DNA from 4 places in the Bacillus sp. NPDC094064 genome. Region 3 is predicted to be linked to each of the others. Evidence: riboswitches for the same ligand, from Rfam matches in the RefSeq annotation. Region 3 holds a riboswitch; each other region holds the start of a gene.
The links. A riboswitch is a leader RNA that binds a small molecule or an ion and turns the genes downstream of it on or off. The one in region 3 is predicted to bind thiamine pyrophosphate.

Region 1: it holds a riboswitch for thiamine pyrophosphate, as region 3 does, so the genes downstream of both, thiC (phosphomethylpyrimidine synthase ThiC) here and thiT (energy-coupled thiamine transporter ThiT) in region 3, are expected to answer to the same signal.
Region 2: it holds a riboswitch for thiamine pyrophosphate, as region 3 does, so the genes downstream of both, tenA (thiaminase II) here and thiT (energy-coupled thiamine transporter ThiT) in region 3, are expected to answer to the same signal.
Region 4: it holds a riboswitch for thiamine pyrophosphate, as region 3 does, so the genes downstream of both, ACQKNI_RS21165 (MTH1187 family thiamine-binding protein) here and thiT (energy-coupled thiamine transporter ThiT) in region 3, are expected to answer to the same signal.

Annotation. Positions count from the first base shown of each region.
Region 1 is NZ_JBNNUI010000005.1:251,538-259,878, reverse strand. Features, by position in the region: gene ACQKNI_RS14055 (YkvA family protein) at 449-814, shown strand; gene ACQKNI_RS14050 (metal-binding protein) at 865-1,356, shown strand; gene ACQKNI_RS14045 (DUF4870 domain-containing protein) at 1,475-1,792, opposite strand; gene ACQKNI_RS14040 (RNA-guided endonuclease InsQ/TnpB family protein) at 2,722-3,852, shown strand; gene lldP (L-lactate permease) at 4,004-5,665, shown strand; TPP riboswitch at 5,737-5,852, shown strand; gene thiC (phosphomethylpyrimidine synthase ThiC) at 5,965-7,725, shown strand; gene ACQKNI_RS14025 (arsenic transporter) at 7,828-8,341, opposite strand, start outside.
Region 2 is NZ_JBNNUI010000001.1:761,036-769,376, reverse strand. Features, by position in the region: gene abc-f (ribosomal protection-like ABC-F family protein) at 1-358, shown strand, start outside; gene ACQKNI_RS04160 (GNAT family N-acetyltransferase) at 434-1,015, shown strand; gene ACQKNI_RS04155 (homoserine dehydrogenase) at 1,386-2,423, shown strand; gene ACQKNI_RS04150 (PLP-dependent aminotransferase family protein) at 2,566-4,014, shown strand; gene ddlB (D-alanine--D-alanine ligase) at 4,019-4,933, shown strand; TPP riboswitch at 5,007-5,112, shown strand; gene tenA (thiaminase II) at 5,236-5,925, shown strand; gene ACQKNI_RS04135 (ABC transporter permease) at 6,181-6,795, shown strand; gene ACQKNI_RS04130 (hypothetical protein) at 7,397-7,873, opposite strand; gene ACQKNI_RS04125 (hypothetical protein) at 8,133-8,297, shown strand.
Region 3 is NZ_JBNNUI010000004.1:335,033-343,373, reverse strand. Features, by position in the region: gene ACQKNI_RS12350 (diacylglycerol/lipid kinase family protein) at 1-64, opposite strand, end outside; gene hpt (hypoxanthine phosphoribosyltransferase) at 283-810, opposite strand; gene ACQKNI_RS12340 (hypothetical protein) at 972-1,187, shown strand; gene ACQKNI_RS12335 (hypothetical protein) at 1,372-1,704, shown strand; gene ACQKNI_RS12330 (LPXTG cell wall anchor domain-containing protein) at 1,881-2,285, shown strand; gene ACQKNI_RS12325 (class D sortase) at 2,375-2,995, shown strand; gene ACQKNI_RS12320 (response regulator transcription factor) at 3,035-3,724, shown strand; gene ACQKNI_RS12315 (sensor histidine kinase) at 3,721-5,517, shown strand; gene thiT (energy-coupled thiamine transporter ThiT) at 5,725-6,384, opposite strand; TPP riboswitch at 6,471-6,572, opposite strand; gene ACQKNI_RS12305 (FeoA family protein) at 6,767-6,994, shown strand; gene feoB (ferrous iron transport protein B) at 6,991-8,341, shown strand, end outside.
Region 4 is NZ_JBNNUI010000010.1:86,420-94,760, reverse strand. Features, by position in the region: gene ACQKNI_RS21170 (methyl-accepting chemotaxis protein) at 1-1,546, shown strand, start outside; TPP riboswitch at 1,608-1,709, shown strand; gene ACQKNI_RS21165 (MTH1187 family thiamine-binding protein) at 1,811-2,131, shown strand; gene ACQKNI_RS21160 (ABC transporter permease) at 2,103-2,876, shown strand; gene ACQKNI_RS21155 (ABC transporter substrate-binding protein) at 2,873-3,871, shown strand; gene ACQKNI_RS21150 (ABC transporter ATP-binding protein) at 3,868-4,617, shown strand; gene ACQKNI_RS21145 (ABC-F family ATP-binding cassette domain-containing protein) at 5,061-6,605, shown strand; gene ACQKNI_RS21140 (DnaJ family domain-containing protein) at 7,152-7,523, shown strand; gene ACQKNI_RS21135 (thioredoxin family protein) at 7,534-7,848, shown strand; gene ACQKNI_RS21130 (hypothetical protein) at 7,862-8,101, shown strand; partial or broken gene ACQKNI_RS21125 (MFS transporter) at 8,196-8,333, shown strand.

The DNA.
Region 1 (8,341 bases), on a different contig from region 3:
TATTCACCCATATACGACTATAACTATGCATACCCTTTTAGTTTCTTGTGTTGCTCATAAGCATAACGTCATTTCTGTATTATACAACAAAATTCATTTCTGAGAAACACTATAACATTTTACATTTTTTGTATGTGTTTTGTTACTACCAGAGAAAACTTTAACATTCGTTTATATACCCGTCAACTAGAAAATATAACAAAGATGGAACAAAGTGTTAAGTGAAAGTGAAAATTTTCATGGTTGAGAAATAAGAAATGAAGATGGGTAAGTGGTTGTCTAGAAAACTATTATATGAAGGAAAATATGTAAAAATTAACGAACACTTGTTCTTTTTGTCTTTGTTTGTTACAATGAAAATTCATTGATAGATTATGTGTAATTTTGATGAACTTTTACTGATATCATATTGTAGCTTATTTTTTTGAAAAAATAGGGAGGCTTTTATATGGAACAAAAATTTTCAGTTGAAGCGTTTTGGAAGAAAGTAAAACATGTTGCAAAGCAAGCGGGGCAGTCGGTTATTTATGCAAGTTTATTATTGTTTTATGTTTTGCAAAGACCCGATGTTCCAAAACGAGTGAAAATGATTGTAATTGGAGCACTTGCTTATTTTATTGCACCGATTGATGCTATCCCAGATTTCCTTGCTGGAGTTGGTTATACGGATGATTTAGGGGCGTTAATGGCCGCGCTATTACAAGCGTCGTTATACGTCAATGAAGATGTGAAAGATAAGGCACGAATGAAGTTGGCAGAATGGTTTGGTTCGGATATAGACACATCATTTATCGATCAGAAATTAGATCAATAGGTGAGAACTGTCATATGGTGACAGGGCGAACGTAAGCGAGGAAGTGCATTATGCCATCAGGAAAAACGCATACGAAAATAAACTTAATATCCCTTCCGGTTGTTTTGTTTATGCTTTTTTCGTATGGATTAACAGATTTCGATTTTTTATTAACTTTTGCAATTGGCTTTTTAGTGGGCACTTCATTTTTAACACCAGATTTAGATACGTATAGTAATGCGTACAATAAATGGGGATTCCTACGTATATTTTGGTACCCGTATAAGAGGATAATGCCGCATCGTTCCTTTTTTACACACACGATTATACTTGGTGATATTATTCGTATCGCATACATGTTAATTGTGTTTTCTCCGTTTTTATTCCTATTAAATGTAATCGTACTTGACGGGAATTTAATAGAAATGGCGAAGAAACATGAGGTTGAACTTGTAACGTTCGTAATGGGAATTGTGGTGGCGAGTACGCTCCACATTATAGCGGATAAAGTGAACACGCGCCGAAAGAAAATGATGAGAAAAAAGAAGAAACGCAGAAGATAAAAAAACCGTCCCAAAAGGTATTTTGGGACGGTTTTTTTCTTATTAATAAGTCGGTTATCGATGAAATTTCATTTATCATCGTGCGATAGTGCCTTTTTAATCAAACGTTTGTTTAAAATTAAGCTTTCAGTATTTTAATACCTTTTACGATGTTCCAAATGAAGTAGTGTAAGCTAATAATGCCACAAATACATAAGACAATCATTGCTCCAATTCCAAGTGTTACGTCTGGTCGATCCGATCCGATACCCATAATTCCTAGAATAATAAATCCAATAAATGACGCGATGCTTGGAATGATGTGTGTCCATAGAGCGCGTTTTGCGTGTGGTTTTGTTTCAGAATCGCCCACAATCCACACGATAATAGGGAATAAGATAGGGGCAAATAATACACTAAAGTATGATAAAGCTGCTAATATTTTGTTTCCGTTCATATATATCACCTCATAAATAATGTCCGTTGTTATACCTTTATTATGCAGGAAATGTAGCGGGCTTCCTATCGATGAACATTACAAGAACATGACGTTTTTGTAAGATTTCTATGTTAAATAATAAAATTTTCAAAAAAATCTTTTTTGAAAGAAAATAATGTGCTAAAGTATAAATGAAAGTTATCGAAAACGTTTTCTTAAACGTTTTTTATTTTTTGGCTAAAAGGTATGATGACCTGATAGTCTATTGATGAGGTTATTCTATTTAAAAGGGGATTCTTTAGGGGGTAACTAACTGTTACGATTTATTTAACCAATTATAACGAAAGTTAATTAAATATATCAGTAAGCCCTGCTAGTCAAGTGATTGGCTAGTAGTGAGGGTTAACTGCGGGCAATCCCTAAAGCTGATTGAACTACAACGTGGCTAGAAATGGCGAGCGTGAATGTTGCGAAAGCAGAAAAAATCAATCAGATCGTGCAAGGTTAAACCCTAAACACTAGAACAATGGGTCTTCCGCCTCGAATCATCTAAGTCAAAAGTGATAAGATGAACGTTCAACGACTATCTCGTATAACTGACGAGAGTACATCACAAGCCTATGGTGATGGAAAAATCCTCTATCTCTAAAGAGATAAACATATAGTCTGCGCTCATGTGAAAACATGAGAAGTTCATAAGAGAACTGGCTAAGGAATTGCGCCCTTAGTTGAACGAGATACATTTAATTAAATCTATCAAAACTCATTGAATCTATCGAACGTACGTGCTATGTTAGATTCAATGAGGTAAGAATAATAATGAAGTTTTTACGAGTTAGTCAAGTATCAGAATTAACAGGTTTGCATCCAAGTAGTCTCAGGAGAACGCTGGTGGAACACGCTACGATTCAGAAGAACAAATCTTTCATTAAAGGAGTTACATTCTGATGATATTGGCGAAGAAAGTTAGACTAATTCCAACGCCTGAAGAAGAAAAGGTGCTTAGAAATCATGCTGGCGCTGCAAGATTCGCTTATAACTATTGTAAAAGAATGAGTGATAGATACTATAAGCTATTTGGAAAATCTGTTTCACAGTTAGCTTTACAGAAACGATTTACAAAGATCAAGAAGCGAAAGAGATATGAGTGGTTAAAAGACATTAATGCACAAGTTCCTAAACAGGCTTCAAAAGATTTTGATACGGCTAGAAAAAATTCGTTCAAAAAGTACAAAAATGGTTCTCACACTTCTTATAAATCCAAAAAAGATTTGATCCAAGGATTTTATGCCAATTATGAAAGACTGATTATAGGAAAAAAAGTCGTTCATATTCAGTCTATTGGAGAAGTGAAAACAAGCCAACAACTACCAAGAAATAAAAAACCATCCAATCCAAGAGTTACCTTTGATGGTCGTCACTGGTGGATTAGTGTGGGATTCCAAGAAGACTTTGAATCACAAGAACTAACCAATGAGTCAATCGGTGTGGATGTTGGTTTAAAAGAGCTGTTTGTAGCTTCTAATGGTACGAAAGAACGAAATATAAACAAAGACGCCAAGGTTAAAAAGCTTTTGAAAAGGAAAAAGTCAGCGCAAAGAGATATGTCTAAGAGATTTAAAAAAGGTGTGAAAATTCAATCTGCCGGATATGAAAAAGCGAAAGCGGAGCACCTGCGGTTATCTAGGAAAATTATGAATATCCGAAATAACCATATCCATCAAGCAACAGCTAAATTGGTGAAAACCAAACCAATGAGGATTGTTGTGGAAGACTTATCTATTTCAAACCTGTTAAAAAACAAAAAACTATCGAAAGCATTTTCATTTCAAAAATTAAACTTCTTCTTTCAATGTTTGTCATACAAGTGCGAGAAGTACGGCATTGCGTATGTAAAAGCTGATAAATGGTTCGCTTCAAGCAAGATTTGCTCATGTTGCGGCGTTAAATACGACCATTCAGTTCAACCAGAAGGACAGTGGAGTGTAAAGATTCGTGAATGGCGTTGTGCTTCATGCAATAGTTATCACGATAGGGATGTAAATGCTGCGATAAATTTATCAAGATGGGTAAAATAAATGCTTGATAATAGGAGGTAACGATACTGCCTCGTGTGGAGTGTTATACCCCTCGTCCCTTTGGGGCTGCGAGAACACGATGAAGCACTAACTTGTATAAATTTGATTGAATTGTATAGATTTAGTTAAGTTTATCGTATCGGAGAGAACAATGAACACATGGACACAAGTTTATGATCCGTTCGGCAACATTTGGATTTCGGCGGCGGTCGCACTTATTCCGATTATCTTTTTTTTCTTAGCTTTAGCAGTTTTCCGCATGAAGGGGTATGTGGCAGGATTTATTACAGTTGTACTTACGATTTTAGTAGCGTTATTCGCTTATAAGATGCCGTTCACGATGGCGATGGCAGCGACCGGATACGGTTTCTTATACGGATTATGGCCAATTGCTTGGATCATCATTATGTCGGTATTTTTATATAAAATTTCTGTGAAAACGGGTCAATTCGATGTGATTCGTGCATCTGTATTATCTATTACAAATGATCACCGTTTACTCGTTATTTTAATCGGATTTTCATTTGGAGCATTTTTGGAAGGAGCAGCAGGGTTTGGGGCCCCAGTAGCGATTACGGCGGCGCTTCTTGCAGGTCTTGGATTAAATCCTTTATATGCAGCTGGTCTTTGTTTAATCGCAAATACGGCGCCGGTAGCGTTCGGGGCAATGGGAATTCCAATTACAGTTGCTGGACAAGTAACAGGTATTGATCCGCATAAAATCGGACAAATGGCTGGACATCAGTTACCGTTCCTATCATTATTTGTTCCGTTCTTTATCGTATTTTTAATGGATGGATTTAAAGGTGTAAAACAAACTTGGCCTGCGTTATTTGTAGCGGGTAGTTCATTTGCAATTACACAATTCATTACAGCGACATTCTTAGGACCAGAACTTCCGGATATTACATCAGCGCTTGTAAGTTTAGTAAGTTTATCGCTATTCTTAAAAGTTTGGCAGCCGAAAGAAATTTATCAATCGAAGCAAGCGGATGGTGAAGTAGCAGCAGCAACAACTACGGCAGATATGCCGAAACTAACAGTAGGAAAAGTAGTAAAAGCATGGTCTCCGTTCATTATTTTAACTGTAATGGTAGTCATTTGGAGCCAAAGTTTCTTTAAATCGTTATTCGCTCCGGGGGGCGCATTAGAGAGTCTTGTATTTAAGTTTGAGGTACCAGGTTTACACAATTTAGTAATGAAGGCGGAGCCAATTGTAAATAAACCGACGCCTTACGAGGCAATTTTGAAGTTTGACGTAGTATCAGCAACAGGAACAGCAATCTTAATTGCTTGTATCATTTCTATCTTTATTTTGAAAATGAGTGCAAAAGATGCAGTAGCGACATTTAAAGAAACGTTAAACGAACTTAAGATGCCAATTCTATCAATCGGATTCGTATTAGGGTTTGCCTTTATCGCAAACTATTCTGGTCTATCTTCTACACTAGCATTAGCACTAGCTGGAACTGGCGGATTATTCCCGTTCTTCTCCCCATTCTTAGGGTGGATTGGCGTATTCTTAACAGGTTCCGATACGTCAGCGAATGCACTGTTCTCGAATTTACAAGCAATTACAGCGCAGCAAGTCGGTGTATCTGAAGTACTTCTCGTTGCAGCAAATACAACGGGCGGTGTAACAGGGAAAATGATTTCTCCGCAATCGATTGCAATTGCTTGTGCGGCAGTTGGACTTGCTGGAAAAGAATCAGACTTGTTCCGCTTCACGGTGAAACATAGTTTGTTCTTCGTCATTATTGTTGGTATTATGACGTATGTTCAAGCATATTATTTAACGTGGATGATTCCATAAGTGACAAAAGAAATAAAGTTTGCATTTTTCGGATTATCGTGTATGATGGGAAAGTATTGAAAATTAAATCAGTGATAAACTAGGGGTGCCTAACGTATGCGTAGGCTGAGAGAGAAGCGTGTGAACTTCTTAACCCTTTGGACCTGATCTGGCTCGTACCAGCGTAGGGAAGTTAACGGCTTTACATAATGATGTCTTTTATGAGCCAGGTCCTTATTTTTTTATGGACCTGGCTCTTTTTATTTTGGCATGCGCTGGCCATATCTCGTCCTTGTCACGAACAGGGGGCAACAAAAGTTATGAAACAATCTGTTTCGGCTGAGCAAATTGAATTGAAATCGAGTTTACCAGGGAGTAAGAAAGTATATGTGGATGGACCGCGCGCAGGTATGAAAGTGCCGATGCGTGAGATTGAACAAAGCGAAACGAACGGCGTCCAAAATCCACCAATCCGTGTGTATGATACGAGCGGTCCTTATACGGATCCCGAGTATAAAGTGGAGCTGGAAAAGGGGTTGCAGGCGCCGCGCCATTCTTGGATCGTGGAGCGCGGGGATGTAGAGGCATACGAAGGGCGTGAGGTGAAACCAGAGGATGACGGTGTGAAAGTGGCTTCGAAACATACACCTGTTTTCCCGCAAATGGATCGCCAGCCGCTTAGAGCGAAGCAAGGTGCCAATGTAACGCAAATGCATTATGCGCGTAACGGTATTATTACGTCTGAGATGGAATACGTTGCGATTCGTGAAGGAGTAGAGCCTGAGTTTGTTCGTAAGGAGATCGCAGAAGGCCGTGCTATTTTACCAGCGAATATTAACCATCCGGAAGCAGAACCGATGATTATCGGGCGTAATTTCCACGTGAAGGTAAATGCAAATATCGGAAACTCTGCTGTATCTTCTTCTATTGCAGAAGAAGTAGAGAAGATGACGTGGGCGACTCGCTGGGGTGCAGATACGATTATGGATTTATCTACAGGTAAAAACATTCATACGACGCGTGAGTGGATTATTCGTAACGCACCGGTACCAGTTGGAACAGTGCCGATTTATCAAGCGCTTGAAAAGGTAAACGGAATTGCAGAAGATTTAACGTGGGAAGTGTATCGTGATACGTTAATTGAGCAAGCGGAGCAAGGCGTTGATTACTTTACGATTCACGCAGGTGTATTACTTCGTTACATTCCAATTACGGCAAAGCGTACGACAGGTATTGTTTCGCGTGGTGGTTCAATTATGGCGCAGTGGTGTTTATTCCATCATAAAGAAAACTTCCTCTATACTCATTTTGAAGAGATTTGTGAAATTATGAAGCAGTATGATGTTTCGTTCTCTCTAGGAGATGGATTACGTCCAGGGTCGATTGCAGATGCAAATGACGAAGCACAATTTTCTGAGCTTGAAACACTTGGTGAATTAACGAAAATTGCTTGGAAGCATGATGTGCAAGTTATGATTGAAGGACCTGGGCATGTACCAATGCATTTAATTAAAGAGAATATGGAGAAAGAACTTGATATTTGTCAGGGCGCGCCATTCTATACACTTGGACCGTTAACGACAGATATTGCACCAGGTTATGACCATATTACATCGGCAATTGGAGCTGCAATGATTGGCTGGTTCGGAACGGCGATGCTTTGTTATGTAACGCCGAAAGAACATTTAGGATTGCCAAATAAAGATGATGTTCGCACAGGGGTTATTACGTACAAAATTGCAGCACATGCGGCTGATCTTGCGAAAGGGCACAAAACGGCTCATCAGCGTGATGATGCACTTTCAAAAGCACGCTTCGAATTCCGTTGGCGTGATCAATTTAATCTATCTTTAGATCCTGAACGCGCGATGGAATATCACGATGAAACGTTGCCGGCAGAAGGAGCGAAAACAGCTCATTTCTGTTCGATGTGTGGACCGAAGTTTTGTAGTATGAGAATTTCACATGATATTCGTGAATATGCGAAAGAAAATGATTTAGAAACGACAGAAGCCATTGAAAAAGGGATGAAAGAGAAAGCGAAAGAATTTAAAGATACTGGTAGTCGTTTATATCAATAACACGTTACACCTCTTTACTTGATTGATCACACTGTAGTACCTAACTTAATTATATAGAAGAAGCCCCCTTTGCTAAGACGGTAGCAAAGGGGGCTTCTATTTTTATAAGGTGAAGAATAAGTGTACCCAGTAGTATAAGAGGAATAATGTGACGACGGTTGTGAGTGGGATAACGATGAGAGATACGCTTAAATAGTCTTTCCATTTCACTTTAATTTTGTTTTGTCTTAGTATATACATCCAAATGAGAGAAGCTAGCGTACCGATTGGTAATAATAGTGAACCGATGTCACTACCAATGATATTTGCGAGATAGATAGTTTTTAATGTGACTGGATCTAATCCCATTTCTGTTAATGTAATGGTACCAATCATAAGGGCAGGGTGATTATTGAAGAGGTTGGAGAGGATAGATACAAGTCCACCCATCGCAAAGCTTGCATAGAGTAGATGTTGATTTACAACTGGCTCGAGCCAATTTACAAGTGCTGCTGTTAATCCTGCATTGTGAAGCCCGTAAATAATTACATACATAGAGAAAGCGAAAATTAAAATGTGCCACGGTGTCTTTTTCAAAATATCGACTGGGTTTGTTCGTAAGTAGTACCATCTCCAA
Region 2 (8,341 bases), on a different contig from region 3:
AGAAGAAAAAGATGTACTTATTTTAGATGAACCGACGAATCACCTGGATCTTCCTTCACGTGAACAGCTTGAAAATACATTAGCGGAGTATAATGGAACACTAGTTATAGTTTCTCACGATCGATATTTTTTGGAGAAAACAACTAATATGAAATTAGTGTTTTCAAATAACACGATACAAAAGCAGCTAGAAGAGTCTGCTAAAACAAGAGATGACATTGAAGAGCTACGTTTAACGCTAGAAACAGAGCGACAAGAAGTATTAGGTAAATTAAGCTTTTTAACTTCTAAGGACAAAGGATATAAAGAACTTGATGAAAGATTTATAGAACTTACGAAGCAGATAAAAGAGCTTTAATGTAATTATGGGTACCTCTAGCTAGGAGGTATCTATAATTATTTTCAATTTCAAACGTAATTAAGGGGGATTATTATGGGAGAAGAAAGTTTGACTAAGTTATTTAGAATAGATTGTGGAGATATTTACTTACAAGAGTTTACCATCAAAGATGCGGAGAGTATTTATAAAATATCAAATCAACCAGAGATAGAAAAGTATTTGCCAGACTGGAAATCAACAAAAGAACAACGAGTTAATTGGGTTGCAAATTATGAAATACCAGCAAATAAAGCATTTCTTGACGCCGTCAAAACCACATCTAACATAGATGGCTATTCTTTAAAGCTAGGAATATTTATGAAAAATACAAATGAATTTATTGGATGGTGCTGTACAAGTATGAAGGAAGAACTTCCGTCACCAAACCGAGAAATTATGTATGCCGTTTCAAATAAATATCAAAATAATGGTTACGCTACAATAGCGACTAAAGGAATGATTGACTATTTGTTTGAATATACAAATGTAGACATTCTTAACGCAATTGCTTTAATTCATAACGTATCATCAAATAAAGTTATTGAAAAATGCGGGTTTACTTATTTGAGTCAACAGACGATAGAAAACGAACTATACAATCATTATATATTGAGTAAATCAGAATGGATAAAGTGAAACTTTAATCAGTGGGGGACTATCCCCACTGATTATTAGCCTTCACCAATTGGGTATTTACGGGAAGTTATCTCCCAGCTAAATTCCTCGCATTTGCTGAATTTTTAGCTGAGAGTCTTACTGTCCGTCAATACGGAATAAAAAGTATCGCTCTTTAAAAGGAATTGTAATGCAATGAAGTATGTAAAAAGCTTAGAGCCTAAAACTCTAAGCTTTTTTACATACTATTTTAGTAATTATTATTTGTTATTTTTAATCTGTAGGTTTCCTCATTACCAAAACAGAAAATGATAAAGCCCCTCGATGGAATTCAAGGGCGCTTTATATTATATTGAAAGAGGGATTTGGTAGAAAAATATGGGGGGATATTATGAAAATTCAAATTGTGTTATCAGGATATGGAACAGTAGGAAGAGAGTTTATAAAATTATTAAATGAAAAATATTTATATATAAATGAAACATATGGAATAGATTTAGTTGTAAGTGGTGTATTAGGTAGAAATGTTGCAATACATAATGTGGAAGGGTTGTCTATTCATCATTTATTAATGTTTGGGAGCGGTACTGCTGCAATTGAAAAATATTTAGAACATCATCCGAATGAGCGTGCAACAAATAGCATCAGTGGTACTGTTTTGGTAGAATCAACCGTTACAAACCTTAGAGATGGAAATCCAGGGAAACAATATATGAAACAAGCGATTGAGAAACAGATGGATATAGTTGCAATTTCAAAAGGGGCACTTGTTACAAACTGGAGAGAAATAAATAAAGCAGCAAAGCAGGCGAATGTACGAATTCGATATAGCGGTGCAACAGCAGCTGCATTACCAACACTAGATATTGGGCAATTGAGTTTAGCGGGCTGTAATATTGAGAAAATAGAAGGGATATTAAACGGGACAACAAATTATATTCTTACAAAGATGTATGAAGATGATATTTCGTTTGAAGAAGCATTGCAAGAAGCACAAAATAAAGGAATTGCTGAAACGAATCCAATATTAGATGTAAGTGGTTCAGATAGTGCATGTAAATTGTTACTTTTAACAAACAGTTTAATGGGAGTAGAGAATGCGCTTACAGATATACATATAAAAGGAATTGAGAACGTTACAATACAGCAAATACGAAATGCTAAAGAACAAAATAAATGGATCAAACTAATTGCATCAGCGTATAAAGATAAGGATGGCAACGTGAATCTTACTGTTGAACCATATGAAATAGATAAAGAACATCCGTTAGCAAAAGTAAATGGGACAGAAAAAGGAATTACGTTCTTTACAGATACGATGGGGCAAGTTACTACAATTGGTGGTGCTTCTAATCCGCGCGGAGCTGCAGCGGCTGCTTTAAAAGATATAATTAACTTATACCGAAAAGATTTGTCCCGCTATTTATGAGCAGACCGATTAGTGGGGGGATATCCTCCACTAATTAAAGTTTCACTTTATAAGACCGTACCGCCCATTATAGAAAATACATATGTAGTGGACCTTTTGAGAATGAAATAAATATGCAAAAATAATTGCAGGGGGTAAGGAATTGTTTAAGGATTTTAAAGTTGTAAAAGATCGTCCCGTTTATATTCAATTAAAGGATTATTTGAAAAAGATGATTATGAAAGGGCATTTGTTAGGGAACCAAAAAATCCCATCAACAAGGGAACTGAGTGAATTATTATCAGTGAGCAGAAATACAGTACTCTCTGCTTATGCGGATTTAGAACAAGAAGGGCTCATTTATGCAGTTAAAGGAAAAGGGAACTTTGTTGCGAAGGTGGATATTTCTAACACTTCGTCTGTTGAAATAGATTGGAAAAATAAACTTAATACAGTTACCGCATTAGCGGATGAATTAGATTTAATGAAACATGGAGTTCGCTGGGAAAAAGGAATGATTGTTTTTAATAGTATAGCACCAGATGAAAAGCTATTTGATGTTGAAAATTTCAAAAGAGCTTTTCTTACTCGTATGTCCATTGAAGGGGATATCGTATTGAATTACGGATATGCAAAAGGTTATCGACCTTTAATGAATTATCTACTTCATTATATGGAAATGAAAGGTGTAGATATTTCGAACAAAGATATTTTAATTACAAATGGATTTACAGAAGGATTAGATATTGTACTCTCTTCTTTATCAAAGAAATCAGGGCGTGTTATTTGTGAGAATCCAACTCACCATGCTGCACTGAAGCTTTTTCGCTTGCATGGACTTGAAGTTCATGGGATTGATATGAATGATGATGGTATTGATACGCACGAAGTAGAAAAAAGTTTACGTGAAATGGATTTTGATTTTGCGTATTTAATTCCTTCTTATCATAATCCAACCGGTATAGTTACGAGTTCAGAGAAAAGAACGGAACTAATGAGACTATTTTCAAAATATAAGATTCCTATTATAGAAGATGGGTTTAATGAAGAATTGCGTTATTCAGGTTCACATTTAGCACCGTTATTAACTTTTGCTGGAGCTGGTAATAATGTCATTTATATTAGTAGCTTTTCAAAGGTACTTTTTCCCGGGTTACGTGTAGGCTGGATTATCGCAGATAAAGAGCTAATTCATTATTTAGAAAGTGTAAAAAGAGCGAGAACGATTCACACATCTACGTTAGATCAAGCTGTTTTATTTCAATATTTACATGAAGGATATTTTGAAAAATATTTAAAAAAGGCAAGGTCTGTTTATAAGAAAAAATATGAGTTAGCTGTTGGAGCGTGCAATCAGTACATTCCGTTTAAAAGAATGACTGGAGACGGTGGACTTCATTTATTTATAGAACTAGAAGAGCATATTAATGCCCGAAAACTTTTACAAAAGTGTTTTGAGAAAGGAGTTACGTTTTCTCCAGGAGATGTTTTTTATTCTGACGGAGGAGGAGCGAACACTTTCCGATTAGGATTTTCACGTTTGAAAGAAAAGGAAATAGTTAGCGGGATTCAAATAATTGGTGATACATTAAAAAATGAAACTTGGAGTTGAGAAGATGAGAATTGGCGTTATTATGGGAGGAGTATCCTCTGAAAAACAAGTATCAATTATGACTGGAAATGAAATGATTGCACATTTAGATAAAAGTAAGTATGAAATCGTTCCAATTACGTTAAATGAAAAAATGGATTTAATTGAAAAAGCGAAAGACATTGATTTTGCATTGTTAGCATTACACGGAAAATACGGAGAAGATGGTACGGTTCAAGGGACGCTTGAGAGTTTAGGTATTCCTTATAGCGGTAGCAATATGTTATCTAGCGGTATATGTATGGACAAAAATCTTTCAAAAAAGATTTTACGTTATGAAGGAGTAGAAACACCCGATTGGATTGAACTTACAAAAATGGAGGATCTAAACCTTGAAGAGTTAGAGAAGTTAGGATTTCCGTTAGTGGTAAAACCTAACTCTGGTGGTTCGAGTGTTGGAGTGAAAATCGTCTATAATAAAAATGAATTGATTTCAATGCTGGAAACTGTATTTGAATGGGATTCAGAAGTAGTAATTGAGAAGTATATAAAGGGTGAAGAGATTACATGTTCCATTTTTGATGGAAAACAGTTACCTATCATCTCGATTCGACATGCAGCTGAATTCTTTGATTACAATGCAAAATATGATGATGCTAGTACAATTGAAGAGGTGATCGAACTTCCAGCTGAAATTAAGGAACGTGTAAATAAGGCGTCACTGGCTTGTTATAAAGCATTAAAATGTAGTGTTTATGCAAGAGTTGATATGATGGTGAAGGACGGAATTCCATATGTAATGGAGATTAATACGTTACCAGGGATGACACAATCAAGTTTACTGCCAAAAAGTGCAGATGCTGCGGGGATTAATTATAGTAAACTATTAGATATGATAATTGAAACTTCATTAAAAGTGAGGAAAGAAGAAGGTTTTTAAGATAATTGCGCAATTAAAACTTTTGATAGTTCCACGAAGTATGCTATGATAATTACAATACGATAACTAAATATTTATCCACTAGGGGGGCCTTTTATAGGCTGAGATCAAATGGGATTTTGAGACTCTTAGTACCTGATCTGGTTAATGCCAGCGTAGGGAAGTGGGAAAGACGTTGCTATTTAATGAATAAATACTGTCAATTTCACTTTCTTTACGCCTGTAAAGAAAGTTTTTTTGTTTTATAGATTTAATAATTGTGGGTAAATACGTATGTTTTATAAATTATTGGAGGGATTTAAATGACTTTTTCACAATCATTACGTAAAGAAGTAGATTCAATTTGGGAAGCTAGTTTTAATCATCCTTTTGTAAAAAAACTTGGAGAGGGAACGTTAGATTTAGCTAGTTTTCGCTATTATGTGCTTCAAGATTCATATTATTTGAGTCATTTTGCTAGAGTACAAGCGTTAGGAGCTGCAAAAGCTCTTGAATTAGAAATAACTGCCCGTATGGCGCACCATGCTCAAAATACGTATGAGGCGGAATTATCATTACATGAGAATTTTGCCAAAAAGCTAGGGATTACAAAAGAAGAAAAAGATCATTTTATCCCTGCGCCAACCGCATATGCGTATACTTCACATATGTATCGAGCTGCGTACGAAGGACATTTAGGGGATATTATTGCAGCAATTTTACCTTGCTACTGGTTATATTATGAAATTGGTGAACGTTTAAAAGTGTGTCAACCTGAAGAGCCAATTTATCAAGAATGGATTTCTGCTTATGGATCTGATTGGTTCCGTACGTTAGTTGAGGAACAGATCGCTCGGTTAGATGCTATAGCTGAGACAGTAACAGAGGCAGATCGTAACCGTATGAAACAGCATTTTATTATTAGTAGTCAATATGAATATTCATTTTGGGAAATGGCTTATACTTTAGAAAAGTGGCCAGTGGATACAGACGTAAAAGATGTAATTGGATAAAGAGTAGAGGTATTGCTATACATAGGTATAGACAATACCTTTTTTTATAGTTTTTTGATGATCAAGAGAAATGAGAAAAGGAAGTAAGAATTATATGGGGGAATTACGGTTATTAACATTTATACATTTTATTGTTTCCTTCCCCACAAAATGGTGGGATTTTTTTAATTCTATTAAAAATAGTAAAAGCTCGTCCAAACTTTTTAAATCTATCTTACATAATATATAGTAATAAATTTGAAAGGAGATGTTAGTATGTCCTATTCTTATGGTGAAAATTGTAAGAGTTACAAAAAGAAATATCATGATTGTCAAAAAAGTAGTAAGTGTTATGACAAATATGATGGATATTATGAAAAATGTGATAAAAAGCATGAGGAAAACCCTTGGGTTCATGTGAAAGTGGATTGTTGTGATGATAAAGGGGAGAAGCTTGTAAGGGCGTCTGCTTTTAGAGCTATAAAAACAGGAAGCCAAAATGTTCCAGCTGATACTTTTGTTAAAGTATTATTCCAAAATGAACAATTTGATTTAGCGAATGAGTATAATCCAGCTACATCAATTTTTATTCCAAAGACAAGAGGCGTTTATTCTGTTATTGGAACGATTGCTTTTATTCCGAATAACATAAACGTAAATTATAGAGCGCGGGTAGAAATTCGTGTTAATGGAAATCCAGCAATTGCAATAGATAATGACTTTTTTGGTCCAATAAACTTTGCCAATGTCGTTGCTGTTTCATCAATCATTCAATTGAATGCAGGGGATTTAGTCGAGATTTTTGCACAAAGTAGCGCAGCTGGAGTTATTTCTAATGTAGAAAACAGTACGCATTTTGAAGCTGCAAGATTTCCGTCTCCAAAAGCATAAGTGATATGAAATTTCATCAGTAATTTTTTCTAAGGACATTCCCTAATTTATATTTGACCTGCATGCATGCAGGTCTTTTTTTCGAGAAAAAGGGGACGTTTCCGGGGATTTCTCAAAATAGAATCAATATACGCTATACCTATACAGTTCTTTGAAAAAAATAATGTGTGGATAACGTATCTATGCGCTCATAATCGATGATCGTAGCCCTTCTTATGTAGGGAAATTGAAACAACAATGGAAGCAAGCTAGTGTTTGGAAAGGACTAACTATTTGTAGTTTAAACAAGCATTAATTAATTATACAAACAAAAAAAGAGCACTTTGTATAGGTGACATGATCGGGCGTGCGTAATGATCAAGATAATTACTTGCCGCATATTTATATGTTTTAAATAAAAGCCCTTTTCGTGTAGATTGTTTTTTTTTTGCGATGAAAATAAGACCTTAGATCAAATCCAGGTCTTAAGTATTTATGAAAGCTTTCTTCGTATGGCGATATTAATCTTCAACACAATTTCTAAATTCAAACAATAACCTAAATAAATGCACAAGGTAGAATCCGAAAATCAGCTTTATAAATATAAATATTTACTAAAATTCTATTTTTTGTGCACATTGCCATTTAGAATATTGTTGCATTTTCTGATATTTCGCTTGATTTGCTGATTTTCAAAAAAATAAACCTCTGTACCTGCCCAAATAAAAACCCAACAGACAATGCTTAATACTCCTGCAACATAGGCATGAGTGCTTGAAAGTTTCAAGAATATTAACCCAACAATAATACCAAGCACAAACAAAACAATAGCCTTTTTGACATTTCTCGCATATGTATATTCCTCTTCGTTCAAGAGGTTAGAAAAAGTGTTAAATGTTGCAGTCTTCAATGACTTTTCGTCAAAATCATTCTGACCTGAAAAAAATATTTCTACTTCTTTTCTTTTGCCACTGTGCAGCTTTGACAAAATAAAATCTTCAAGGTCAGAGCTTAGGTGAACATTATCTGAGCTATAATATCTTGAAAACGGAGTATCAGTTTCATCTAAATAGATATTTATACTTAATTCATCTTTCATATTAACCCTCCTTTAAATCCAATTTACTAGTTGAAAGTCAACCTTTTATCAGTATGGTCAAGATAGCAACAATTCTTACGAAAACAACGTAAATAAAAAAACAGAACAGAATTCTTATTTAAACATAAAAGAGTGATTTCCAATGCGCTCTCTGACCAAAATTAATATTGAAAAAGAATACCAAATGTTATCGTATGTATGCTTCTTAGGTTTGTGTGGATTTAATGCAAAATCTTTATTTTAGAAGGAAGAGAACTAAATGGGAAAATTGATCTATGATTTTGAGTTAATGATACAAGATGGTGATTTGAAAGTAGGAGATAAAATTTATGCTCCTAATGATAGAAAAGCGGAAGTACTATCAATTAAAATTTTGTGTTGGAAAGTAAAGATTAAAGGAAAAGACAAGTTAAAAAGGCTATAATAAAAACACTATTTGAATAAAGGCTAGTGGGCCAGTTTTTAACA
Region 3 (8,341 bases):
AGTCACCTTGCCCGGCTTTCGGATTTACGATGAGGAGTACTTTTTCAAATTTTGTCTTTGTCATTTTTCATCTCTCCCTGTAGTTTGTAATAGAAAGAAAGGAGCTGTTCCGGTGTATTTCAGAACAGCCCCTTCCTATTAATAGGGTGCTAAGATTGTCAATTATTGTCGGTAAGTCGATATATTTAAAAAATCGCCGATATAATTTAAGTTACGGTCGATATATGTAAAGAATCGCCGATATAAATTTCATGTACTATCAATTTTTTAAAAGCTAAACAATTACTCTGTTACAACTGAAGCGATAAACGGTAAGTTACGATATTTTTCTGCACAGTCGATACCGTATCCAACGATGAACTCATCTGGAATTTGGAAGCCAACGTATTCAGCTGTTAAATCAACTTTACGACGTTCTGGCTTATCAAGTAACGTACAGAATTTGAGTGCCTTTGGTTTATGCATAAAGAAGTGATCTTTTAAGAAGTGAAGCGTTAAACCAGAATCGATAATATCTTCTACGACAATTACGTTTTTCCCAGTAATGTTTACGTCGATATCTTTTAGTAGTTTCACTTTTCCTGTTGTTTCTGTTTGATTTCCGTAGCTAGATGCAGAGATGAAATCAATTGTTACATCATTTTTAATGTGACGAATTAAATCAGCAGCAAATACGAATGAACCTTTTAATACTGCGATGACTACGATTTCTTCTCCTTCAAAGTCACGCTCGATTTGAAGTGCTAGTTCTTTTACTTTTGTTTGTAATTGTTCTTCAGAAATTAAAGTGTCTTTTATTTCAATATTCATTGGAATCCTCCTACAGTGTAAAACTTGTGAACATTTCGACTGTAAAGGATAGAATAGAAAAAGTCAAAGAGGATAGTAATTTTTCACGAAAACAACGACAAAATCATCTGATGATATGATATACTAATCACAGAAGGAAAACGTTTCCAAAAAGGGTGATTATGATGAAGAAGAAGCAGTACACAAGTGTAACATTTATAAAGGCATTACTTTTAACAATTGTTCTTGGTCTGTTGGCTTATATAATTGATGTACCTGCAATTCGCATTTCACTCATTGGAATGACGCTAGTATTAGGTGCAATTTCCCATGGCATGATGTCGCAGCTGCAAGAAGCTGGACTTGATAATATGAAAAATCATATAGATAAAGAGTGAGAAACCTTCATGTATATATAATGAAGGTTTTTTCTTTTCTTACAAAAATGTAAGGTAGTTGTAAGGCAAATCGATAGTTGCATAGTAGTGTTTTGGATAAACTATGGGTGTAAGGTAAAAGGCAAGCATATTTTAGGTAAATGAAGTTTTAGGCACTCTATATGTGAAGAAGGAGTAGGAGGGCATGGAGAAACGTTGGACAACCTTTTCTTTTTTAGCGACTAGTAACACCGTAATGCTAGCTGGAGAAATGGATTTTTTGCACTTGTTTGATCAAGAAGAAGATCATTCTTCTCCCAAATTTACAATGAAATGGCGTAAATGGAGCGAAAGTTGTAGATTGGAAGAAGAGGCCCCTAACGAAGAGCAAAGAATTATTTTAACAAATCCTATTAAAGCGTGGGTTGTTCAACGTCGCAAGTGTAACGTCAAAAATCACTTCAAGAAAACTGAGCCGAGACAATTAGTTATCGCTCCGGCCCATTCTACTTCTGAATCACGCGAAAGTAACATGTAAATATTGAGACACACACCCGAAAAAACATCGTATAGATTACGATGTTTTTTCTTTTTTTACAATGAAATCTTTAAATGAACTATATTTCATCTGCATCTTATATTTATATCTCTTGTTTATTCTAGTGATACATCCGATGTGAAGTGATGTAAAACGTATAAGAGGAGAAGGATAAAATGAAAAAGAAACTATTACCAATCTGTGCAATGGCACTTTTAACAGTAGGATATTCATCAGTAGCAAGCGCAGATACTGGCACAGTAACAAAGGAAGAAGCGACGCAACTGCAGCAAGATAAAGCTAAAAAAGAAGCCGCGATTAAGGAACAGCAAAAAAATGATGTAGCGAAAAAGCAAGCCGCCCAAGTACAAGAAAAAAGTGATATGGCAAAAAAAGAAGAAGCGATAAAAGCCGAACAAAAAAATGCTACCGCTAAAAAAGAAGTAGCAAAGCCAGTTGTACAAGGTGAAAAATTACCAAACACAGCATCAAATAATGTCGCAATGATGGGTTTAAGTGGCTCTCTTATAGCGATAGGTACATTATTTGGTTGGAATCGTCGTAATAAAGTTAAGGCGTAATTAAAATATTGTCCTATAAAGAATGGGATAATTTCATATATTAAAAATGGTAGGTTATTCCTACCATTTTTTGCATGGAGGGATGAAACATGAAGTTACGCAATTATATCGGTATCATATTGATGGCTATAGGGCTATTCATGGGATCGTATTACACTTTGGAATGGTATAGAGGAAAAAGCTCTGCTCAACAATTAACGACAGAAGAAATAAAGAACCTTGAAAATATACAACATAATCAACTTTCTCATGAAGCGCCTGTAACTTCCCAAGTGCCTTCTTCTCAAACAGAACATAAAGAAGGAGAAAAGGTAGCGATGTTAAATATACCGAAAATAAAGAAGAGGTTTTCTATATATTGGGAAGCGAATGATGTGACTTTGAAAAAAGGAGTTGGTATGTTCGTTAGTGATTTAACGACAACGCCATCTGGAGGAGGACATACTGTACTTAGTGGGCATCGAGATACTGTATTTACAGATTTAGGAGAGTTAAAAGAAAAGGATACCCTTATGTTAGAGTATGATAATAAAAATTACACATATGAAATTCAGAAAATATGGATTACCCGTGCGGATGATCGTACTGTTATTATAAAAAAAGAAGAACCAATATTAACACTGACAACTTGCTATCCATTTGATTATATAGGTGATGCACCAGATAGATATATTATCGAGGCGAAGCTAACTGCTAGTTATTCAAAATAAAATTGTAGTTTCTGAAAGCGGGAGGGGGATACATAAGTTATGTCAAAAAACATTTTAATTGTGGAAGATGAAGATATATTGCGTGAAATATTAAAAGACTATTTTTTAAGTGAGCAATATGTAGTGTTTGAAGCAAGAGATGGGAAAGAAGCTTTAGTTGTATTTGAGGAAGAAGAGGTTGATTTAGTTATTCTAGATATAATGTTGCCGGAACTTGATGGGTGGTCCGTTTGCCGAAGAATCCGTAAGACATCCGAGGTTCCTATTATTATGCTGACGGCACGTGTAGATGAAGATGATACATTACTTGGATTTGAACTTGGAGCAGATGATTATGTGACGAAGCCGTATAGCCCGCCAATTTTATTAGCAAGAGCGAAAAGGCTATTAGAAAGCAGAAAAGTGACAAAGCAACTTTTAGAGAATGAAGATGATACATTATCAATCCATGGTATTCACGTCCATTTCCCGTCGCGTACGGTTACTGTAGATAGAGCAGACATTAATTTAACACATACTGAATTTGAAATATTAGCGTATTTTATGAAAAATCAAGGGATTGTTTTAACGAGAGAGCAACTCATTTCAAGAATTTGGGGATATGAATTCGCTGGCGATGATCGAACGGTTAATAGCCATATTCGTAATTTGCGAAATAAATTAGGAGAGAAAGCAAAGTACATTACAACTGTAGTACGAACGGGATATAAATTTGAGGGGAATGTATGAGAAAAGGGATTGTACTAAAATTATTTACTCTTACGACAGCATTATGCATGCTAATTTTAGTGACAATATTTATTGGACAAACGATATTTTTTAAACAATATTATGCGAATCGAAAAGTAGAAGATATTAAAGTGAATTTAAATTCCTTTGAGAAAAATTATTTGAATGACGCAGGAAATAAAGAAGAAGTTCAGAAACTGGAGCAAGACTTTTTAAGAGAAAATAATACGTGGATTACGACATTAGATCAGAATGGGAATTTAAAGCATGCAGATGATTTTTATTTTGAGGTAACGATAGATCGTAGGCAACAAAAGAGCTTTGGACAACAAATATTCAAAATGCCCTTATATAATCTCGTCAATATAGAGGAGATTGATAATAAATCATCAGAGCAGTTTTTAGGCCAAGAAATTTATTTTTCTGGATTGAAAAAAGAAGATAGTTTTATTCCATTCTCTTTCTCGTTATCTAAGCAGAATTTAAGCGGCTCGAATAAACCGTTAGAAAAAGCATTTAAGGAGAAAAAGAAGCCGGCCGTTCAGGAGCAAGCTGCTCAAGCACCAGATGTTTACATAGGAGGACGTGTTACGAAAGTACAGTTTCCAGATATAAAAGGCTCCGTAAATCCAATTTATAAAAATACTTTATTCTTAGATAGTATAAAAGAATTTCAAACGGATGTATTACTAAAAGAGAGTAACCAAATAGAGTATTCAACAAAGACAATGGATTATGAAAAGAATGATATAAAATATAAATTATTAATGAAACCGATAAAAGAAAAAGATGGCTCCGTAACGTATATATATGCGATGGCTTCCTTACAGCCTGTAGATGAAGCTGTACAAATGGTGCAAGATTATTATATCTACATTATTGCATTTGTAGTCGTTCTCATTTTTCTAGCTTCGTTTTATTACTCAAAACAAATCGCAAAACCGTTATTAAAAATAAATGATACAACGAAGAAAATAGCACATTTAGATTTTACAGAAAAAATACCGATTACTTCAAAAGATGAAATTGGTGATTTATCGAAAAATATTAATACGCTATCGAATAAACTCCATTCCCATATTGGACAGCTAGAACAAGATATTGAAAAGGAAAGAAAGTTAGAAAAGACGCGGAAAGAATTTATTTCTGGTGTTTCACATGAATTAAAAACACCGCTGAGTATTATGAAAAGCTGTATTTCTATTTTAAAAGATGGGGTAGCTGAACATAAAAAAGAATACTATTTTCAAGCGATGGAACGAGAAGTAGACAAAATGGATACGTTAATTTTGGATATGCTTGAGTTAGCTAAATTTGAGTCAGGTACATACAAAATGAAAAAGGATTCATTTTATATTGATACAGTAATTGAAGATATATGTGAATACCTTTCTGTGGACATAGAAAAAAAAGAACTTTGTGTTCATAAAAATATACGTTCATTTGAAGTGATAGCAAATCAAGGTCGGATTGAACAAGTCATCGTAAATTTCATTACGAATGCAATTCGTTATACACCAAATAAAGAGGATATTATTATTTCTACAATAGATGAGAAGGATCGCATAAAAGTATGTATTGAAAATACAGGTACTCACATTGAAGAAGAACAATTAGATAAAATTTGGGATCGTTTTTATCGTGTGGATGTAGCTCGTCAGCGTTCACAAGGTGGAACGGGGCTTGGTCTTGCCATTTCGAAGAATATTTTAGAACTACACGATGCTGAATATGGGGTAAAGAATACAGGGGATGGTGTGTTATTTTACTTCTATTTACCGAAAAAGGCGTAGACAATATGATCTACGCTTTTTTTATTTATTTTTATATTATCTTTATCTAATCTTTATTTTTAAAGGGTATAATTTAGTTAGAAAATGAGGTTGTGTAAGGAGTCGATAAACCGTGCATAGCAAGTGGCTAAGTATAATGGTATTTATTTTCTTTTGCGCATTTATTGTATTTTTAATTGATATTACGATATGAAAGAAGAGCGCTAATTAAGCGCTCTTCTTTGATGTATTCATTTGAGAAGCACCGATGCTTTTGAATAAGCGTGGTGAAGTTCTAAATAAAAGGAGTAGTAATACTGTACATAAAGCGAAAGAACCAATCATTGTACTACCGTTTACAATTAATGAATATAGCACAGCAGATTGACCTTTTGGTGCATATTGTCCCCAGAAAATAATACCGGCGATAAAGTGACAGAAGTAGCGAGCGAAACTACCGACAAATGTGGCAAGAATAATGTAAACAAGTGCGTTCTTTTTTTTGTTTTGTTTTGATGCGGGTTTATCTTTACGGCTACCCAAACTGGATTGGTCTTCGTTAGATACTGCAAGTGCTTTTTGAATTGGACGATAGAATAAACCAGCAAATCCGATAAAAGCAAAGGCAATGAAGTATTCAATGAATGCTTGAATAGGTGTTAAAATGTAAGCATCACCTACAACAATTTGTAATAGTCCCCAAATTAAGCCTCCTAAGAAAGCCATTTTGAAGCCCCAGCGGTATGCGATAATAAAAATAGGAATCATTGCAAATGAAATGGAACCACCTGTTGGAAGTTTAAGTGATAGTGGTAAAATGTCGATAATCATGGCGAAGGCTGCAAGAATAGCAGATTCGATCATCGCTTGTAAATTGGTGTTACGCATGTTGTCTCCCCCTAAATCCAAGTTATACAAAAAAGAATAGATATCATAGGAGGATACGAAATACGTAAATAAAAAAGAGGTATGTATTTCGGACGTTTGCACAATCCCTGCGTTAGCATTAACTAACAGGTTCGAAGGGTCGGAACGAAGTGTTCCCTCTCAGCGGCATGGCTCCCCCTGTAATAACGAGATTCTTTATTTGCTATTGTTTATTGTAAGCGAAATGGATGAGAATGGCAAATGAATCTAGTATGACAATTATTGAAATATAATTGTATTGAAATGTTAATAAATATGAAGCAAAAAGGTATAGTCCAAATGAAATAGAGTATGCTATAATTTTCTTGAAAATAATTATCATTCTCTTCTGAGGGGGAAGGTTATGAGTTTAGTAGATATTAAGATTGGTGAGAAAGTGTTAGTAAAAAGTATTCAGTCGTTAGATCAGTTATTAAAAAGAAGACTGGCTGCTTTTGGTCTTTCTGAAGGAAGCGAGCTTCGTATAAAGCAGAAAGCGATGTTTAAAGGTCCTTGTACATTGGAGTGTCGTGGGCAGTTAATTAGTATTCGTCATTGTGACGCGAAAATGATAAAGGTGGAATTAGCGTGAATAAGGTAGCTTTGCTAGGGAATCCGAATACAGGGAAAACATCATTATTTAATGCGCTTACTGGTTCTTATGAGTATGTAGGAAATTGGAGCGGTGTAACAGTAGAAAAAAAGGTTGGTAAATTAAAAGATAAGCAAGGAACATTAATTGATTTACCAGGCGTCTATGATTTAAATCCAGTTTCACGTGATGAAGGTGTCGTTACGAATTTTCTACTAACAGACGAATTTCATCATATGTTAAATATTGTGGATTCTTCGCAATTTGAGCGAAATATGCATTTAACGTTGCAATTACTTGAGTTTGGTAAGCCGGTTTCAATTGGTTTAAATATGGTTGATGTGGCGAAGCAAAGAGGAATTGTTATTGATGTAAAACGATTATCAGAAATATTAGGTGTAACAGTCGTTCCTGTCATCGCAAGAACCGGAAAAGGCTGTGAAGAATTACTTACGACTCTTAAAGAGAATGGCAAAAAAGAGAAAGAACCATTCATTATTTCATATGGTGTACAAATGGATGAAGGAATTGGAGAAGTAATTGCTCTTTTAGAGACAGCGAATTATGAGCATCCGAGATGGTTAGCCCTTCAATTTCTAAGCAATAACGAAGTAGTAGAAAAAGAAATGAAAGCACTACCAATTTATAAGGAACTTGTAGCCGTTCGATCTCGCTTAGAAGGAAAACTTGATTGTACGTTGGAGGAGCACATTTACAAAACTCGTGAAGCGTATATTGAAAAGTTAAAAACAAATGTTATGAAGCATGAGAAAGAAGGGAAAATTCCTTTTTCGGAAAAAATCGATAAGTTAATTACACATAAAATTTTAGGACTTCCAATCTTTTTAGCAGTTATGTTTTTTATTTTTCAGGTTACGTTTACGTGGATTGGGACACCGTTATCTGATATGTTAGATGGCTTTTTTGGTGGGCAGCTTACGGATTGGGTAACGGCTGGACTTACAAGTGTTGGTGCCTCTGATTTTATTCAAGCACTCGTTACAGAAGGTATTATCGCCGGCGTTGGTGCTGTGTTAGTATTCGTGCCACAAATCTTTGCACTATTCTTTTTCATTTCATTATTAGAAGACTCAGGATATATGGCGCGAATTGCAGTTGTTATGGATAGAATTATGGAGTTCTTTGGCTTAAACGGTAAAGCTTTTATTCCGATGATTATCGGTTTTGGATGTAACGTTCCAGGTATTATGGCGGCAAGAACAATTGAACAGGAGAAAGAGCGTTTACTTACAATTTTAGTAACACCATTTATGTCTTGTTCAGCACGTTTACCTGTATATGCATTATTTGCAGGAGTATTCTTCCCTAATAGTCAGGCGACTGTTG
Region 4 (8,341 bases), on a different contig from region 3:
AGTGAGAGATGTTGCAAAAGACCCAGCGGCAGAAAGAGAAAAGAGAGAGAAGTTAACAGAGAAATTAGATGAATCAACGGAAGAATTGAACAGTGTTGGACAAACGTATATTGTGGGAGCAAAAGAAAATGAAAAAGGCGAGTTACAAATCGTTGGCTTGTCTACAGGCTTAGCAAATGTTGTTGAAGTAAAGCCGGGAGACTATTATAAACAACCAGATCTTTGGATGAAAGCATATGATAAGGTAATGAGCACGAAAAAAGCAAACATGACAGTAGTATATGAAGACGCATTAGGATCATGGGTAACGATATTAGAGCCAATTAAAGATGGAGACGATAATATTGTGGCGATTGTTGCAGCGGATGTAGATGCCTCTATTGTTCCTAGTACAAAGGGAAAATTCATTATACAAGGTTTAATGTTTATTTGTATTTCTGTTTTAATTGCAACTGTTATTCAATTCTTAATTGTACGTAATGCACTTGCTCCATTGCGAGATTTGCGTGAAGGATTGCGCAAAGTCGGTGAAGGTGATTTAAGTGTTAAATTAGAGGAAAGACCAGATGATATTGGTATTATTAATGCGTATTTTAATAATACCATCGAGAAGTTTAAAGGAATTGTAGATAAAGTGAAGCAGACAGCAGAACAGGTTTCCTCATCTTCACAAGAATTGTCAGCGAGTACGAAAGAGAATAGTATGGCAGTTCAAGAAATCGTAAGTTCTATGGTTGGGTTAAGAGCTGGCGCTCAGTCTCAAGAAACTTCAGTACAACAGTATTTAGGTATTGTATATGAAATGGAAGATAAGATGGAAGAGATAACGAATGCTGCAAAACAAATGGCGATAGCATCTGAAGGTATGGAGCATCATTCAGTAGAAGGAAATGGTGTTATTGAACAGGCGATTAATCAAATGGGCATAATACAAAATGCAGTACAAGATTTATCTTCAATTATTTATTCGTTGGAAACAAGATCAAAAGAAATTAGTGATATTGTAACTGTAATTACTGGCATTTCAAATCAAACAAATTTATTAGCTTTAAATGCTTCTATTGAAGCTTCACGTGCTGGAGCGGCTGGAAGAGGGTTTGCTGTTGTTGCCGATGAAGTGCGTAAATTAGCAGAACAAACGGAAGCATCAGCAAAAGATATAGCAAAATTAATAGGGGAAACACAAGCTGAAACGGAAGAAGCTGTTGTTTCAATGCAAAAAGGTTCAAAAGAGGTAGAGTCTGGAATTACGCTCGTTCAAAGTAGTGGCTCCTTCTTTGAAAAAATTTCAAAATCAGCACAATCTGTTACAAATCAAGTTAGAACTGTTTCTAGCAATTCAAGTGATATACTGCAAAATAGCCAAAATATTGTTCGTGTTGTAAATGAACTATCACATATCGCAAATACGTATGCGAATAGTAGTAATATTGAAGAGAGTATGAAAGAACAGGAAATGTCTGTACAAGATATTGCCGAATTAGCTACTTCTTTAAGCTGGCTTTCACAGGAGTTACAAGAATTAATTGGGGAATTTAAAAGTTAAATGAAATGATTATGCACGCTTTTGTTTGTTCAATAAAATAAATCATGCTACAATGAAAACGAATTAAGAACCGGGGAGCCAATTGGCTGAGAGGATGTAAGTATACATCGACCCTCAACCTGATCTGGATAATGCCAGCGTAGGGAGTTACTTTAAAGTGATGTAGCATAAGTTATTATAGAATAACTTGTATACAAGGCTTTCCTACATGGTAGGAAAGCCTTTTCTTTTTTTGGAAAAGTTATATTTAAGGAGGAATTTATTATGTCACAACAAGTTACAATGTCATTTTCAGTAGTACCGCAAGCGAAGAACAAAGATGTATATTCTGTTGTTGATAAAGCAATTGAAGTTGTGCAACAATCGGGAGTTCGTTATGAAGTAGGAGCAATGGAAACAACGCTGGAAGGAGAATTAGATGTACTTCTTGATGTCGTGAAACGTGCACAGCAAGCATGCGTCGATGCTGGAGCAGAAGAAGTGATTACTTCGATTAAAATCCATTATCGTCCAAGCACTGGTGTAACGATAGATGAAAAGGTTTGGAAGTACCGTGATGAATATGCAAAACCAGAAGCAATCTAAACTAATTACAACTATTTGGCTTATCCTTCTCATTGCAATATGGGAAGGATCTGTTTCATTATTTAAAATTGAACCGTGGATTTTGCCAAAGCCTTCTGCCATTGTTCAAGAATTAATTGGGATGAAAGATTTACTATTACCAAATACGATGCAAACGCTGCAGGAAGTTATAATCGGACTGTTTTTTGCGATTTTACTCGGGACGAGCATTGCAATTCTTATGGACGTTATCCCTTTACTTCGTATTTTAATAAATCCGTTACTCGTTATTTCGCAAACAATTCCAATCGTTGTACTTGCGCCCTTATTTATTATTTGGTTTGGATATGGGATGTTGCCGAAAGTAATGGTAGTCATACTCGTTTGTTTCTTCCCAATTGCGCTTAGCATTTTAGAAGGTTTTCAAACAGTAGATAAAAACATGTTGAAATTGTTGCAAACGATGAAAGCAACGAAATGGCAAGTTTACCAAAAAGTAAAGTTTCCAGCAGTGCTCCCATACTTTTTTTCAGGCTTAAAAATTGCAGTTACATATAGCGTAATGGGGGCAATTATCGGAGAATGGCTCGGTGCAAGTGAAGGGTTAGGGGTTATGCTTACGAGAGCAACAAAATCCTTTTTAACTGCCCGAGTATTTGGTGTTGCAGCGATTATCGTCATGGTGACACTATGTCTGTATTTTATCGTGGAGTTTATGGCAAGAATAATAGCACCATGGATATATAGAAAGGACGGTAGGAAATGAAAAAGGGTTTAAAAGTGATGTTAGCTGCTTTATTAGCAGTAGGGGTGGCTGGATGTAATCCGGCGAAGAAAGAAGAAAGTGCAAGTAAAGATCAAAAAGTAAAAGTAGTATTAGATTGGTTTCCAAATACGAATCATACCGGTTTATATGTAGCGAAAGCGAAGGATTATTACAAAAAACAAGGGTTAGATGTAGAAATTATCCAGCCAGGTGATAATGTGACAGCGGAGCAAATGATAGCTTCAGGAAAAGCTGATTTCGCAATAAGTGCACAAGAAAATGTCACATTAGCTCGTGTGGAAGGGATTCCTGTTGTGTCTGTAGGAGCGATTATTCAGCATAACACGTCTGCTTTTGCATCGCTAAAAAAAGATAATATGACGTCACCGAAGGATTTTGAAGGTAAACGTTACGGAGGCTGGGGAGGACCAGCGGAAGAAGCGACGTTAAAAACAATTATGGATAAGCATCAAGCTGATTTTAATAAAGTTGAAAAAATCATTTTAGGGCAAACTGATTTCTTTAGATCAATTGGCCGAGATGCAGATTTCGAATGGATTTATTACGGATGGGATGGAATTGAAGCGAAGCGTCAAGGAAAAGAGTTAAATACGATTATGGTAAAAGATTTAGATCCAGCGCTTGATTTCTATAGTCCGGTTATTATTACGAGTGAAAAACATACGAAGCAAGACAAAGATTTTGTGAAAAAGTTTATGACCGCAACGACAGAAGGTTATAATTTTGCAATTAAAGAACCGAAAGAAGCGGCGGATATTTTAATTAAAGCTGTTCCAGATATAAATAAAGAGTTAGTACAAGAAAGTCAAAAATGGTTAAGTACAAAGTATCAAGATGATGCTAAAGCGTGGGGAGTACAGAAGGAAGAAGTTTGGACGAATTACATGAATTTCTTATATGACAACAAAGTTATTAAAAAGAAAATCGATGTAAAAGATGCCTTTACAAATGAATTCCTTCCAAGTGAAAAATGAGCGGATTACAAATAAAAGATATTGTGAAATCTTTCGATGGAAAGAATGTATTAGCGGATATTAGTGCCTCTATACAGGAGGGAGAGTTTGTCTCTTTTGTAGGTCCAAGTGGTTGTGGGAAAAGCACATTGTTAAATATGATTGCGAGTGTGGAAGAACCAACGAGTGGAGAGGTATTTTATAACGAGGAACATGTAAGAAAACAAGATGTTGTAAGTTATATGCCACAACAAGATTTATTGCTGCCGTGGCGATCTGCTTTGCAAAATATTGTCCTTCCATTGGAGATTGAAGGGAAACCTAAAAAACAAAGATTAACAGAAGGAATGGAAGCGTTAAAACAGTTTGAGTTAGATGAATATGCAAATCATTATCCAGATGCATTGTCTGGTGGTATGCGCCAAAGAATTAGCTTTCTTCGCACATATTTATGTGAAAAACCGATTATGCTCCTTGATGAGCCTTTTGGAAAATTGGATGCATTTACAAAAATGGAAGTACACAGTTGGCTTTTGAATTCTTGGCACCAGGAAAAACAAACAATTGTTATGGTTACCCATGACTTAGATGAAGCAATCTTGCTTTCTGATCGCGTATTTATTTTATCTCAAAGACCCGCATCAATAGTTGGCGAAGTACAAGTCAAATTACCTAGGCCGCGAACGATGGATATGTTAACATCACTTGAGTTAAAGAAGGATAAGGAAGAGATTTTAAGAGTATTAGCTCCTTATATGAAAAAATAGAAAAAAGTCTTTTAACAGTTCTTGGTACAATTGCTGTTAAGAGGCTTTTTTTATAGGAGGAGAAAGATGAAATCTATAGAGAAAATAGTGGATTCATTAACGCCAGATGATTTTGAAGAAGGAACAAAAGAAAAAATAGAGAATAGAATATAACAGAGTAGTTTATACTCTTAATATAATAAATGTTAAAGGGGTGAAAGGATAAAATGACTTTATCAACTGTTCTTCAAATGGTTTTAGCTTAAGACGGGAGAAGTCTGCCTATTTTTAACGATTAAGCTAAATTGAAGACAGCAGGTAAAGAACCTTAATCCTTTCTTACGATAATATGTAATGGGTAAGGTGTATTCACCTTACCCATTTTTATATGCACAATTAAATAAGGCTTTATACTGTTGTTCTCTCTATTTAGCTTATGAATCATAAGTAAAGGAGAGAAAAAAATGAGTATATTAACAGTAGAAAATGTAAGTCATTCGTATGGTGAGAAAACCATATTATATAAGGCATGTTTTCGATTATTAAAGGGAGAACATGTTGGGTTAGTAGGGAAAAATGGAATTGGAAAATCAACGCTGTTACGTCTGTTAACAGGAGAACTTATACATGATGAAGGGAAAATTGAATGGTTTCCGCAGGTGAAGGTAGGATTTTTACAGCAACATACAGATTTACAAGAAGGGATAACAATTGAAGAATACTTGCAAAGTGCATTTTCTAATTTGTATGCGATTGAATGCGAAATGTTAAAAATTACAGAAGAAATGGCTGAAGCAGAAGACGTAGAAAAACTGTTAGTAAGGTATGGAGAATTACAAACTATATTGGAAGGCTCCAACTTTTATCAAATTCATACAGAAATTGAAGAAGTAGCAACGGGTTTAGGGTTGTTTGAAGTAGGGATGAAGAAGGATGTTTCAAAGTTAAGTGGTGGTCAGCGGACAAAGCTGTTACTTGGGAAACTCCTTTTAGAAAAAGCTGATGTTTTATTGCTAGATGAGCCAACGAATTATTTAGATACAGCACATATAGAATGGTTGCAATCCTATTTACAAATGTATGAAAAAGCTTATATTATCATTTCACATGACGAAGTATTTTTGAACAAGATTACAAATGTTATTTATCATCTAGAGGAGCGGGCAATCAAACGCTATGTGGGTGATTATAATAGTTTTGTGCGTAATTATGAACTGCAAAAGAAACAATTACAAGCAGCATATACGAAACAGCAAAAAGAAATTACACAGTTAGAAACATTTATTCAAAAAAATAAAATTCGAAAAGCGAAACAAGCAAAAAGTCGTGAGAAAGTATTGGAGAAAATGCAAAGGGTTGAAAAGGTTAACAATGTACCTCGTGCCCGTTTTGATTTTAATGTTTATGCTGAGCCAGTGAGTCGTATATTACAGGCCGAGAAACTAAGAATAGGTTATAGTGAACCGTTATTTCCAGAATTGGATTTTCAAGTGAAAAAAGGGGAGAAAATAGCGATTGTTGGTCATAATGGCATCGGAAAAACGACAATGTTAAAAACGCTATTAGGGCAAATAAAGCCATTAAGCGGTTTAGTTTCTATTGGAGAGCGGGTAAATCCTGCTTATTTTGCACAGGAAGAATTTGCTTCAGAAATAACGCCATTAGAGAAAGTTTGGGAAGAACGACCAGATATGACAAAGAAAGAAGTACGTCAAGCATTAGCGAAGTGTGGATTGAAAGAAGAGCATGTATTAAAGCCGCTTTGTTTATTAAGTGGAGGAGAACAAACAAAGGTACGACTTTGTGAACTTATCGTAACGAAAAGTAATGTTTTAATTTTAGATGAACCGACTAATCATTTGGACGTAGAAACTAAGAAGGGTTTGCAGGAAGCGTTACAACGATATAAAGGAACGGTCTTAATTGTCTCACATGATCCTTCTTTCTATGAATCGTGGATAACGAAAATATGGAATATAGAAGAATGGAATGCTGAACGATATGAATAAAGAAAAGGCATTAGTTTATAAAAGCTAATGCCTTTTCTTTATGATTAACATGATTTTCGAGAACTTTTACATGAGAAGTGTATGAAGAAACACCCTTATGGTGCGCTTATAAGCGTGCTTTTTCTTTTGTTATGTTTATATTTATAATAATACTAGATGCCCTTCCCTAATAGGCTACTATCTTTCTTTATATATATAGATAGTTTAAAATGGAATGAAAATAATTCCTATATGTAAAGGATAATGTGATTAGTATAGGAAGACAATAGAGCTTAAAGGAAATTCATGTAAACTTCAGATGAACTTCACGTAAACTTCATATTATAAATCGAATATAATTATAATAGGTTATTGTAATATTTACTGAGATTCCTCTGACTTCGTCCTTGATTATATGGGTTTATCAGAAGGAATATCACCCTTTTTTATACAATAGTAATTTTATATAGCGTTTAAAAAACAGTATGGAGTCAATCTTGAACGGTGTAGCAAGATAATGAAATTTCATGTAAAATAATAGTAAAAATATGTAAGGGAGGGAGTAATGTGGATGTGTTTTTGAATATTGCCGAAGAAAAAATTCGACAAGCCATACGGAACGGTGATCTCGATCATATACCGGGAAAAGGAAAACCACTACAATTAGAAGACCTTTCCATGGTACCTCCAGAACTTAGAATGAGTTATAAAATTTTAAAAAACGCGGGAATGATTCCACCAGAAATGGAACTACAAAAAGATATATTAAAAATAGAGGATTTAATCGCTTGCTGTTATGATGAAGCAGAGAGAAAAAAGTTACAAGAAGAATTAACAGCAAAAAAGCTGCGTTTTCAGCAAGTAATGGAAAAGAGAAAGATTAAAGAGAATTCAGCATTTCGTATGTATCAAGATAAAGTATTTCGTAAATTACGCTAAGAGGGATAATATGAATACATTTGAAACGATAGAAGAATTAGCGACATATATTGATGAGAAACAAGTAGTACTTCTGTTCATTAAAACAGAAAATTGTGGTGTTTGTGATGTCATGCTAAGGAAAGTAAATTACGTATTAGAGAATTATGATTACGTAGAGAAAATAGAGATATTGCTACAAGACATGCAAGAGGTTGCCGGGCGATATGCCGTATTTACAGGGCCAACAGTTTTATTATTTTATAATGGAAAAGAAATCCTTCGTGAATCACGCTTCATTTCACTTGAAAATTTAGAAAGAACCATTCAATTATTAGAAGGTTAAGGGAGGTTTTTATATGGAATTTATTATTGTCATACTATTATTTGTTGTAATTGGAATCATTGTAACAGCTGTTCGATCAAACAAAAGGAAAGTTAATTTGATGAAACAGAGTAATATGCATAATTCGTCTAACAGCTCATCACCATTATTTTTCTTCGCTGGATCTGATGATAGCTCACATGATGGTGGTTCACATGATTGTGGAGGGTCTTCTGGCGGAGATAGTGGAGGGAGCTGCGGCGGTGGTGATTGATAAGAATACGCCTTATATAGGCGTATTTCTTTTTTAAACAAACGTTTGATTAGTTGGCTTACAGATGCATACAATCAGTTAAACAAACGTTTGATTAAATCTCATTGTCGGTACGCTTAGGATTCAACTTGTACCAGAAAGTATAGTTGGAAGAGTAAACGGAATAATTTTAACGCTGTTTATGGGAGGTATGCTAATTGGTACTGCATTAGCATTTCGTTTAGCGGAAGTATTAGGAAC